3 regions of the Arthrobacter sp. R3-55 genome follow, and region 1 is predicted to be linked to each of the others. Evidence: predicted binding sites of a transcription regulator. Region 1 holds the regulator's gene; each other region holds the start of a gene.

What was found. Region 1 encodes HrcA, which represses chaperone genes, less so after heat shock. Its sites were predicted from a motif close to TTNGCACTCGNNNNNNNCGAGTGCNAA; they were not measured.
Region 2: a site for HrcA is predicted at 1,758-1,784, ahead of M1D51_RS06855 (FmdB family zinc ribbon protein). Genes of this name have one in related genera too.
Region 3: a site for HrcA is predicted at 1,097-1,123, ahead of groL (chaperonin GroEL). Genes of this name have one in related genera too.

The regions. Positions count from the first base shown of each region.
Region 1 is NZ_CP096423.1:2,096,288-2,099,561, forward strand. It holds gene M1D51_RS09815 (DUF3097 domain-containing protein) at 1-597, opposite strand, end outside; gene hrcA (heat-inducible transcriptional repressor HrcA) at 778-1,785, shown strand; gene dnaJ (molecular chaperone DnaJ) at 1,835-2,962, shown strand; gene M1D51_RS09830 (16S rRNA (uracil(1498)-N(3))-methyltransferase) at 2,965-3,274, shown strand, end outside.
Region 2 is NZ_CP096423.1:1,461,449-1,464,722, forward strand. It holds gene M1D51_RS06845 (AAA family ATPase) at 1-519, shown strand, start outside; gene cpaB (Flp pilus assembly protein CpaB) at 546-1,346, opposite strand; gene M1D51_RS06855 (FmdB family zinc ribbon protein) at 1,422-1,694, opposite strand; gene M1D51_RS06860 (5-formyltetrahydrofolate cyclo-ligase) at 1,864-2,496, opposite strand; gene galU (UTP--glucose-1-phosphate uridylyltransferase GalU) at 2,594-3,274, shown strand, end outside.
Region 3 is NZ_CP096423.1:3,719,712-3,722,985, reverse strand. It holds gene M1D51_RS17000 (LytR C-terminal domain-containing protein) at 1-607, shown strand, start outside; gene M1D51_RS16995 (cold-shock protein) at 780-983, shown strand; gene groL (chaperonin GroEL) at 1,307-2,932, shown strand; gene M1D51_RS16985 (RNase H family protein) at 3,144-3,274, shown strand, end outside.

The sequences.
Region 1 (3,274 bases):
AATGAGGACGTTGCCCGCGGCTCCCGGAACCGTCATAGCGTCGGCGGCGATCCGGGATTCTTTGGAGCCATCCACAAGGTGGTCCACCAGGATGCCGAGACGCCGACCGGGGCCGGGGTTGAAAGCCGAGATCGCTGATTTGAGGTCATCGACACCATGCAAGGGCTCCACCACAATGCCCTCTACTCGAAGATCGTCGCCCCAGACCTTCTCGACGAGTTCGGCGTCGTGCTTTCCCTCCACCCAGATGCGGCTGGCTTTGGCCACTTGTGCGCGTTGACCTTGGACCTTTACCGAACCGGAGGCTGTCCGCCCGTTGCGAACAGCCGACGCGGGTTGACGCGGGGCAGGGGGCATCAATCGGATGGGCTGTCCCTCAAGCAGGAAGCCGAATCCGAGCTGAAACGACTTGGTCTTTCCCCGCCTGTCCTCCAGGGAAACGATGTGCATGCCACCGGTTATTTCGACCCGGGTGACTTCGCCCACCCAGCCCGACTGGACGTCCTCCAGGACCATCCCCCGCTGGACCGCCACTTCCGGCAGCTGACGTTTGGCAGGAGCTGACAGATCCTGAGGACCCCATGTGTCGAATGCCAAGGAATTCCTACCTTTTGTGCTGGGTTAATGTTTGTGCCGGCCGGGCTTGTGCCGGGTTGGGCCGGGAAAGTTCAATGCTAGCAACGGGGTGGCTCATACTAGACTGGTTAGCACTTGGGCATGTTGAGTGCTAAGTGGACCCGGTCCCAGTGACCATGGCAGTTGTCAGGAGGTGGAGCAATGAGTGAGCCGCGCAAGTTGGAAGTACTGCGTGCCATCGTTGAAGATTACGTGCATTCGCGGGAGCCTGTTGGATCAAAGGCCCTTGTGGAACGGCATCATCTTGGAGTTTCCAGCGCCACCATCCGTAATGATATGGCCGTTCTTGAAGAAGAGGGCCTCATTGCAGCTCCGCATACCAGTGCCGGGCGGATTCCCACGGACAAGGGCTATCGCTTGTTCGTTGATCGCATCTCCCAGGTCAAGCCCCTTTCGGCCGCCGAGCGCAGGGCCATCCATTCATTGCTTGAGGGCCCTGATGATGTGGACGACATCCTTGAGCGCACCGTCAGGCTCCTGTCGCAGCTGACCAACCAGGTCGCCGTCGTGCAGTATCCACACTCAAACCGCGCCCTGGTGCGGCACGTTGAGTTTGTCCTGTTGGCCCCCCAACAGGTTTTGGTGGTGCTGATTGCCGACACCGGCAGCGTTGGACAGAAGGTCATCGAGGCTGGGTCTGCCGTGGGCGATGAAGCGCTGATGCAGTTGAGGTCCCGGTTCCTGGGCAGCATCACAGGGACACAACTGGCCCTGTTGCCGCAGGTCCTGCCGTCAGTGGTTGCCCTCTGCCCGCCGGAGCTTCGCGGGCTGGCTCAAACATTGGCGAACGGGTTGCAGGCTTTGAGCGACACCAGTCGCGAAGAGCGCATCCTGATGGCCGGAACGGCCAACCTGGCCAGGTCCAACGTGGACTTCCCGTTGAGTATTGGTCCAGTACTTGAAGCGCTCGAGGAACAAGTTGTGATGCTCCGGTTGTTGTCAGACATGGGGGATGACCCACGGGGCGTCACTGTCAGCATCGGCCGTGAGAATCCCTACGACGGATTGGCGGAAGCTTCCGTGGTGGCCACCGGTTACGGCTCCGGTGCCAAGGTAGGAATCCTTGGCCCGACCCGCATGGATTATCCGACCACCATGGCCGCAGTCCGGGCAGTGGCCCGATACCTTTCACGCATTCTCGGCGGCTGAACGCCGGTCCGAAGAAACATCCGCAGTACAACAAGGAAGAGAACCGACTTTGAGCAGCCACTATGACGTTTTGGGAGTCTCGCCGGAAGCCACCGGGGAAGAGATCAAAAAGGCGTACCGCAAGTTGGCGCGGAAACTCCACCCGGACGTCAACCCGGGTGAGGACGTCGCGGAACAGTTCAAGGCCGTGACCCATGCTTATGAGGTCCTGTCCGATCCCCAGAAGCGCCGCGTCTACGATGCCACCGGTAACGAGAATGGAACGGACAACGGATTTGGTGGCGGATATGCCGGCCAGGGCTTCGCGTTCCAGGATATTTTCGACACCTTCTTTGGCGGTGGCGGGGGTCATGGCGGCCCCGCCTCCCGTGTCAGACGCGGCCAGGACGCACTCATCAGCGTCCGAATTGACCTCAAGGACGCCGTTTTCGGCGTCAACAAGAAGCTCGAAGTGGATACGGCCGTTACCTGCCCCACTTGTGACGGCAGCTGCTGCCGCCCGGGCACCCACCCCGAACGCTGCGATATCTGTGGCGGCAGCGGCCAAGTCCAGCGCGCTGTACGGTCCATCCTCGGCCAGGTCATGACCGCTGCCCCCTGTGGCTCCTGCGAGGGCTTCGGCACAGTCATCAAGGACCCCTGCAACGAATGCAACGGGCAAGGACGCATCCGCAGCCGCCGCTCCCTGACCATCAAGGTTCCTGCCGGTGTTGCCACGGGTACGCGGATCCAGTTGTCCGGCCAAGGTGAAGCAGGACCCGCAGGTGGTCCCTCCGGCGACCTCTACGTGGAGATCCGGGTCAACAATGACTCGATGTTCATGCGCGAAGGTGACGACCTCCACGCCACTCTCAGTGTGCCCATGACGGCCGCGGCGCTTGGTACCGAACTGCAATTGGATACCTTCGACGGCGCGCAGGACATTGATGTCAAGGCCGGAACCCAATCTGGCGAAGTCATCACCCTTCGGGGCTTGGGTGTCACGCACCTGCGTGGTTACGGCCGCGGCGACCTCAAGGTACACCTCCATGTTGAAACGCCCAGCAAGCTGGATCCTGCTCAGGAAGAACTGTTGCAGCAGCTTGCCAAGCTTCGCGGAGAGCAGTTCACCGAGGGAAAGCTCGTAGCCAGCGGCGGCATGTTCGCCAAGCTTCGGGACAAGCTCGGTAACCTGTAGCGGTGAGCAACCCCGTTTTCTTCACCTCGGCCGGGAGCCTTGGTGATGTCAGTCCCGGCGGCACCTTCGTACTGGAAGGTCCCGAAGCTCGCCACGCAGTCACTGTCAAGCGCCTCGGGGTGGGCGAGTCCGTTGATATTGCCGACGGGTCCGGCGCGCGGTTGACCGGCACGGTTGCCGAGGCGGGACCCGCCGGTTTGACTGTCACTGCTGCCGAGGTGGTCTTTGAAGAGCAGCCGGATGTCCGTTTGGTGCTGGTCCAGGCCTTGGCCAAGGGAGACCGTGACGAGCTGGCCATCGAGACAGCCACGG
Region 2 (3,274 bases), 630 kb from region 1:
CCTCAACTGCTGGAGCGCATGGGATGGCGTTACATGTCCCTGTGGACCATTGAGGTCTTCACCGATCCTTCGTCGTGCGCTGATCGCATCGGTTCCTACCTGGGGCTGGAGAATCATATTCCGCGGTCCTCGTCGCAACATGGCTTCCTTGACATGGACGTTGAACAATTGAGTGTGGATAAGGGGCAGCCAACGTTTGCTCCGAGTCCGGTGCAAAAGACATCCGCCCGGCTCGATGAAGCTACAGGTGGCGCAGACAGCGAAACAGAAACCGGGAAAGAAGTACCACTGATGGAACAAACAACCTCTCCGGAAGACGGGACAGAGGCGGAATCTGCAGCGTCCGGCGACGATACCGCTGAAGAGGCTTCCGACGCCCAGGCCGCTACAGTCAAACCCGGCGTCAGTGGCATTCTTCCCACGAAGGCCGCCGAAGACGACCCCCGGCGCTGGGGCGATGAGTCCGGTTACGATCATGAGCAGTGGCTGAAGGAACAAAAGCCGCCGCACTGGGGCTGACCGAAGGCCAGCGCCGGAACCGCCCGTCATGGGCTGACCAAAACAAAGAAAAGCTTGCCTTGCGTTGACGCGCCGGCAAGCTTTTCTGCTTGTTGTGGATCCGCGGCAACCACCACTAATCCTTCGGTATCGCTGGTGCCCAGCCATTCGCCCCCTTTTCCTCCATGGGCTGAGGTCCAGAGAACAGGGACGGGACCGGCGAGTACCTGGGTTTGCCTCGACTCGTCATAGGATCCAGCTGCGGTGAGGACCACAGTGACCAACTGGCCGGGGGAGAGGAGCTGGATGGAGGACGGATCGGCCATTCGCACGGGTACGGCGGCCGTACCCACGGGTGATCCGGTGAGAAGCCCAGGCCCCAGGAGGCTGGACTCCGTGGGGATCTGCCCCCGGCTTAGAGCTGCAGCCAGTTGGCGTCCGACGAGGGCTCCAGCGTCTGAGGGCACTCCGGAAATGGCGAGGTCCGGGGGCACTTCCACCCTCGCGAAGTCCGCTTCTGTCAGAGTGGTTCCCGTTGGAAGGTCACGCGCGGCCACCAGGACGGTGACCCGCTGCTCAGATACCGGGGTCAGTTGCTGGACGGCAATGCCGGCGGCCAAGCACAGCAGGAGGGCAACGGTGAGCCGGCGGTTCCGGGCAATCCACGAGCCAATCCTTCGCCTTCCGCGCTGGGGGGACGAACGATTCAGAGACCGGGGGAACGTTGAAGCACCAGAGCGGAGAGATGCCCGCCCGGTAGCGGCGGAGGTAGCCGGGCGTCGGGGACCATTAGTGGACGCTGAACGCCGGGCACGGGCAAGGAGGGCGCTTCGAGACTGTTGTGGCATGCCGCCACGTTAGCCAGCCGATCGGCACCTCAAACAGCGGCCCGGAGGGCTATGTGGAAAACCGCGCCGCAGGAGTCAGCTGGCTGCAGCCGCCGGCGCCGGGGCGGCAGCAGGAGCAGTCGACGCGGAGGCAGGTGCAGCCGGCGCAGCTGAAACAGTACTGCCCTTGGCATCGCGGGAATCAGTCCGGTAGAAACCCGAGCCCTTGAAGACGACGCCGACGCTGTTGAACTTCTTGCGAAGGGCGCCCTTGCATTCGGGGCACTCCGTCAGGGAGCTGTCAGAGAAGGACTGGACGATGTCAAAGGCATGGTCACAGTCTTTGCAGGCGTATGCGTATGTGGGCACTGAGTTCCTCCTTCAGGACAAAGGTCAGGTCCTGTGCGGCGATGGTGAAGATTTCTCTTCCCATTAGCAGTCGCAGGGCCTGAGTGCCAATTCTATCATCCGTCCACCGCGCATGCGCCAGCGCATGTGCCGGACCTCACGGGCATCCAATGCGGCCGCGCTGTACGCCTCAGGCTTTACCCGCCGGGCCGTCGGGATCTGCCGGGTCGTGGAGCCGGATTACGCCGGAGGGAGTCAGCACTTCCTCAACGGGGCGGTCAAATGGTTCGGCGGCAATCGAACCCGAAGGCAACAGGTCGTCGTCGTAAATTACCGCAATGGTGGGTGGCCGCCCGCCGGAAGCGTCGAGTCCTTGGAGGAGCCGATCGTAATAACCGCCGCCTTGGCCGATCCGGTTGCCGTCCCTGTCCACTGCTGTGGCAGGCATGAAGATTCCGGCAGCCCCGGCCACCACTTGGCTTTCAAGCCGTTCGCCCTCCGGTTCGTCGATAGGAGCATAGGACGAGCGCACAAAAACTGTTGACGGGGTCCAGTAGACCCAGCTCAACTGCCTGCCGGGCTCGCAAACGGGAAGGAGGACCCTGTGCCCGGCCTCATGCAGTGCCTGGATAAGCGGCATGGTGGGGGGTTCAAAGGCGACGCCGAGGTAGACGGCAAAAGTGGCCTCCGTGGAGGAGGAGGCTGCAGCCGCCCACGCCGTTCCATGCTGCGCGATCGACCTGCCGGCGGCTGCGATCTGCTCGGGGGAAAGGGTCCGCCTTTGGAGGCGATGGCTGCTGCGGAGGTCTTCCTTTGATGCCATGGGTGTCCGATCGTGAGGTTCGCCTGATGCAAGTGCGGCAACAAAGCTGCCATCCGGTCGGCAGAAATGTTGTCCCGGCGCGGCGAGGGTTTAGCCGATGATGTATTCCTTCCGTTACATTAGTCCGGTGACTCTCGATAACAATGCTGTCCGTAAGGCCGTCATCCCCGCAGCGGGTCTTGGTACCCGGTTCCTGCCTGCAACAAAGGCGATGCCGAAGGAAATGCTGCCCGTGGTTGACAAGCCAGCCATCCAGTACGTCGTCGAAGAAGCGGTCAAAGTTGGCCTGCACGACGTCCTGATGATCACCGGGCGCAGCAAACGCGCCCTGGAAGATCATTTCGACCGCGTGCCGGCGCTGGAAGCGACGCTGGCCGAGAAGGGCGATACCGCCAAGCTTGAGGCCATCCAATCCGCCACCAACCTCGGTGACATCCACTACGTCCGCCAAGGTGATCCCAACGGCCTGGGCCACGCGGTGCTTCGTGCAAAGCAGCACGTTGGCCACGAGCCTTTCGCCGTACTCCTCGGTGATGACCTGATTGATGCTCGCGATAACCTCCTGAGCGACATGATCGCCGTCCAGCAGAAGACCGGCGGTTCCGTGGTTGCCCTGATCGAGGTGGAACCCTCCAAGATCAGCGCCTACGGCTGCGCCGACGTCGAAGAGATCGGCGAGGACGGCTACGTCCGTATCAAGCAGCTCGTGGAAAAGCCTTCTCCGGAAGAGGCCCCGTCCAATCTCGCCGTGATCGGGCGCTACGTGCTGCACCCGGCC
Region 3 (3,274 bases), 1.6 Mb from region 1:
GACCAAATATGCCAAGGACGAATTCGACCAGGTCCCGCAGAACACCTCCCGGCAGGGCGTGCACCGTGACGCCCAGGAGACCGCACGCCCCACTTTGTGGCCGGTCCTGACCGTCGGGGTGGTTGCCCTGGTCCTGGGACTGGTGGCTTTCCTGGTCCTTCCGAACCTCGGCGTGGTGGCCCCCGGTGCTGCGCCCGCTGTCTCGACGCCGGCACCCCAGCAGACTGATGCGACCCCTTCGGCTACTCCGAGCGAATCCAGCAGCGCCCCCTCTCCTTCCAGCGAGCCGACCCCGTCCGACAGTCCGTCGGCAACCCCGTCCTCCGCTCCCGTGGACAAGGCCACTCCTGTGGCGGTCTACAACGGCGCAGGCACCGCTGGTTTGGCCGGCCGTGTAGCAGGTTTGGTGGAAGCCGACGGCTGGACGCTGAGCACGGTGGGCAACTGGGGCGGCATGCCGCAGCAGACATCCGTGATCTTCTACAACGTCCCTGAGCAGAAGGCCAACGCCGAAGCCTTGGGCGCGTTGCTGGGCATTCAGACCATCCTGGAATCGCCCGAAGTCCAGCAGCCGTTGGTGGTTGTTGCAGGACCCGGCTACCAGTAGTTTTCGAGCCCCCGCTTTCGCCCGAAAGCCCCAACTCGGTTAAGCCTCAATAACAAAAGTGATGCCCTGGCCCTCCATGGGAGCGCCGGTGGAGTGACTGTGGTTACAGTGGATTGATTCCGGTACGGAGATCCCGGCAACCGGTCTTGGCTACTGCGAAAGTGTGGGCATCATGGCATTGGGAACCGTCAAATGGTTCAACGCCGAAAAGGGCTACGGATTCATCACTGTGGATGAATCGGGTGACGACGTTTTTGTGCACTGGTCCGCCATCCAAATGGACGGCTTCCGGGCCCTTGAAGAGGGTCAGCGTGTTGAGTTTGAACTGGGCGAGGGGCAGAAGGGCCCGCAAGCCGAAGGTGTGCGCGTCGCCTAGCTCTTTGCCTGGTTTCGGTTCATCTCCGTCAGCCCTCGGCTGAAAGCCCTTTGTTTATAGAGCAAAGTGGCATCTCTGCTTGCACTCTCCCCGGTCGAGTGCTAATTATTGATTTAGCACTCCTATGGTTCGACTGCTAAGTCCGGCCCGGCTAAACCCGGCGGCGGATAGGTGGCGGACCGGCGGAGGATCAAGAAACACCTTGGTGGGGTGAGGTCCGGAGCGCGGGGCATACAGAGGCCGCACGCAAAGGACCGTCCGTCGCGGGCACCCTATCTGACAGGTACCTTCTTAACGACTGTCCCGAAAGGACTACCGCCGTTATGGCCAAGATCATTGCATTTGATGAAGAGGCACGCCGCGGCCTCGAGCGGGGCCTGAACATCCTCGCAGACGCCGTCAAGGTCACCCTCGGCCCGCGTGGACGCAACGTCGTCCTCGAAAAGAAGTGGGGCGCCCCCACGATCACCAACGATGGCGTTTCCATCGCCAAGGAGATCGAGCTGGACGATCCTTACGAGAAGATCGGTGCAGAACTGGTCAAGGAAGTTGCCAAGAAGACGGATGACGTCGCTGGCGACGGTACTACCACTGCAACCGTTCTCGCCCAGGCACTGGTGAAGGAAGGCCTGCGCAACGTTGCCGCCGGCGCCGACCCGCTGTCCCTCAAGCGCGGTATCGAGAAGGCTGTTGAGGCAGTCATCAACGAACTGCTGGCTTCCGCCAAGGAAATCGAAACCAAGGAAGAGATCGCAGCCACGGCTTCCATCTCCGCCGGTGACCCGGAAATCGGCAGCCTGATCGCCGAAGCCCTGGACAAGGTGGGCAAGGAAGGCGTCATCACGGTCGAGGAATCCAACACCTTCGGCCTGGAGCTCGAACTCACCGAAGGCATGCGCTTCGACAAGGGTTACATCTCCGCTTACTTCGTCACCGACGCTGAGCGCCAGGAAACGGTCCTCGAAGACCCGTACATCCTGATCGTGAACTCCAAGATCTCCAACGTGAAGGAACTCGTCACGGTTCTGGAGAAGGTCATGCAGTCCAACAAGCCGCTGCTGATCATCGCCGAAGACATCGAGGGCGAGGCCCTGGCCACCCTGATCGTCAACAAGATCCGTGGCACCTTCAAGTCCGTTGCCGTCAAGGCTCCGGGCTTCGGTGACCGCCGCAAGGCACAGCTGGCCGACATCGCCATCCTCACCGGTGGCCAGGTCATCTCCGAAGAAGTTGGCCTCAAGCTTGAAAACGCTGGTCTGGAACTCCTCGGCACCGCCCGTAAGGTTGTTGTCACCAAGGACGAGACCACCATTGTTGAAGGTGCCGGCGACGCCGAGCAGATCGCAGGCCGTGTGGCCCAGATCCGCGCCGAGATCGAGAACTCCGATTCCGACTACGACCGCGAGAAGCTGCAGGAGCGCCTGGCCAAGCTGGCCGGCGGCGTTGCAGTCATCAAGGCCGGTGCCGCAACCGAAGTTGAGCTCAAGGAACGCAAGCACCGCATTGAGGACGCAGTCCGCAACGCCAAGGCTGCTGTTGAAGAAGGCATCGTTGCCGGTGGTGGCGTTGCCCTCATCCAGGCCGGCGCCAAGGCATTCGCCAACCTCACCCTGCAGGGTGACGAGGCAACCGGTGCCAACATCGTCAAGGTCGCCATCGACGCACCGCTGAAGCAGATTGCCTTCAACGCCGGCCTCGAGCCGGGCGTCGTAGTGGACAAGGTTCGCGGCCTGCCTTCGGGCCACGGCCTGAACGCTGCCACGGGCGTCTACGAAGACCTTCTGGCTGCCGGCGTCAACGACCCCGTAAAGGTCACCCGCTCGGCTCTCCAGAACGCTGCTTCCATCGCTGGTCTCTTCCTGACCACCGAGGCTGTAGTTGCCGACAAGCCTGAGAAGAACGCTCCGGCTCCCGGCGGCGACGACATGGGCGGCATGGGCGGCTTCTAAGCCCCTTTGCTGTAGCGATACAGCGCCCAAGCATCACGCTTTAGAGCAAACGACGGCGGCCCTCACCTTTTGGTGGGGGTCGCCGTTTTGCTGTGCACACCCAAGTAGGTAGCAGCAGATGCCGTTATGAGAGCTCACAACGGCAGCTATTGCTACCTACCTGGGTACGATCACGGATTCAGTGTCGGTGGGGTCTGGCAGGATTAACGTCATGACGATTATTGCTTCCGCCGATGGGTCCGCCCTCGGCAATCCTGGGCCGGCCGGTTGGGCCTGGTACGTTGATGACTCCTGTTGGCGCGCAGGGGGCTGGCCGCACGGCACCAACAATCAGGGTGAGCT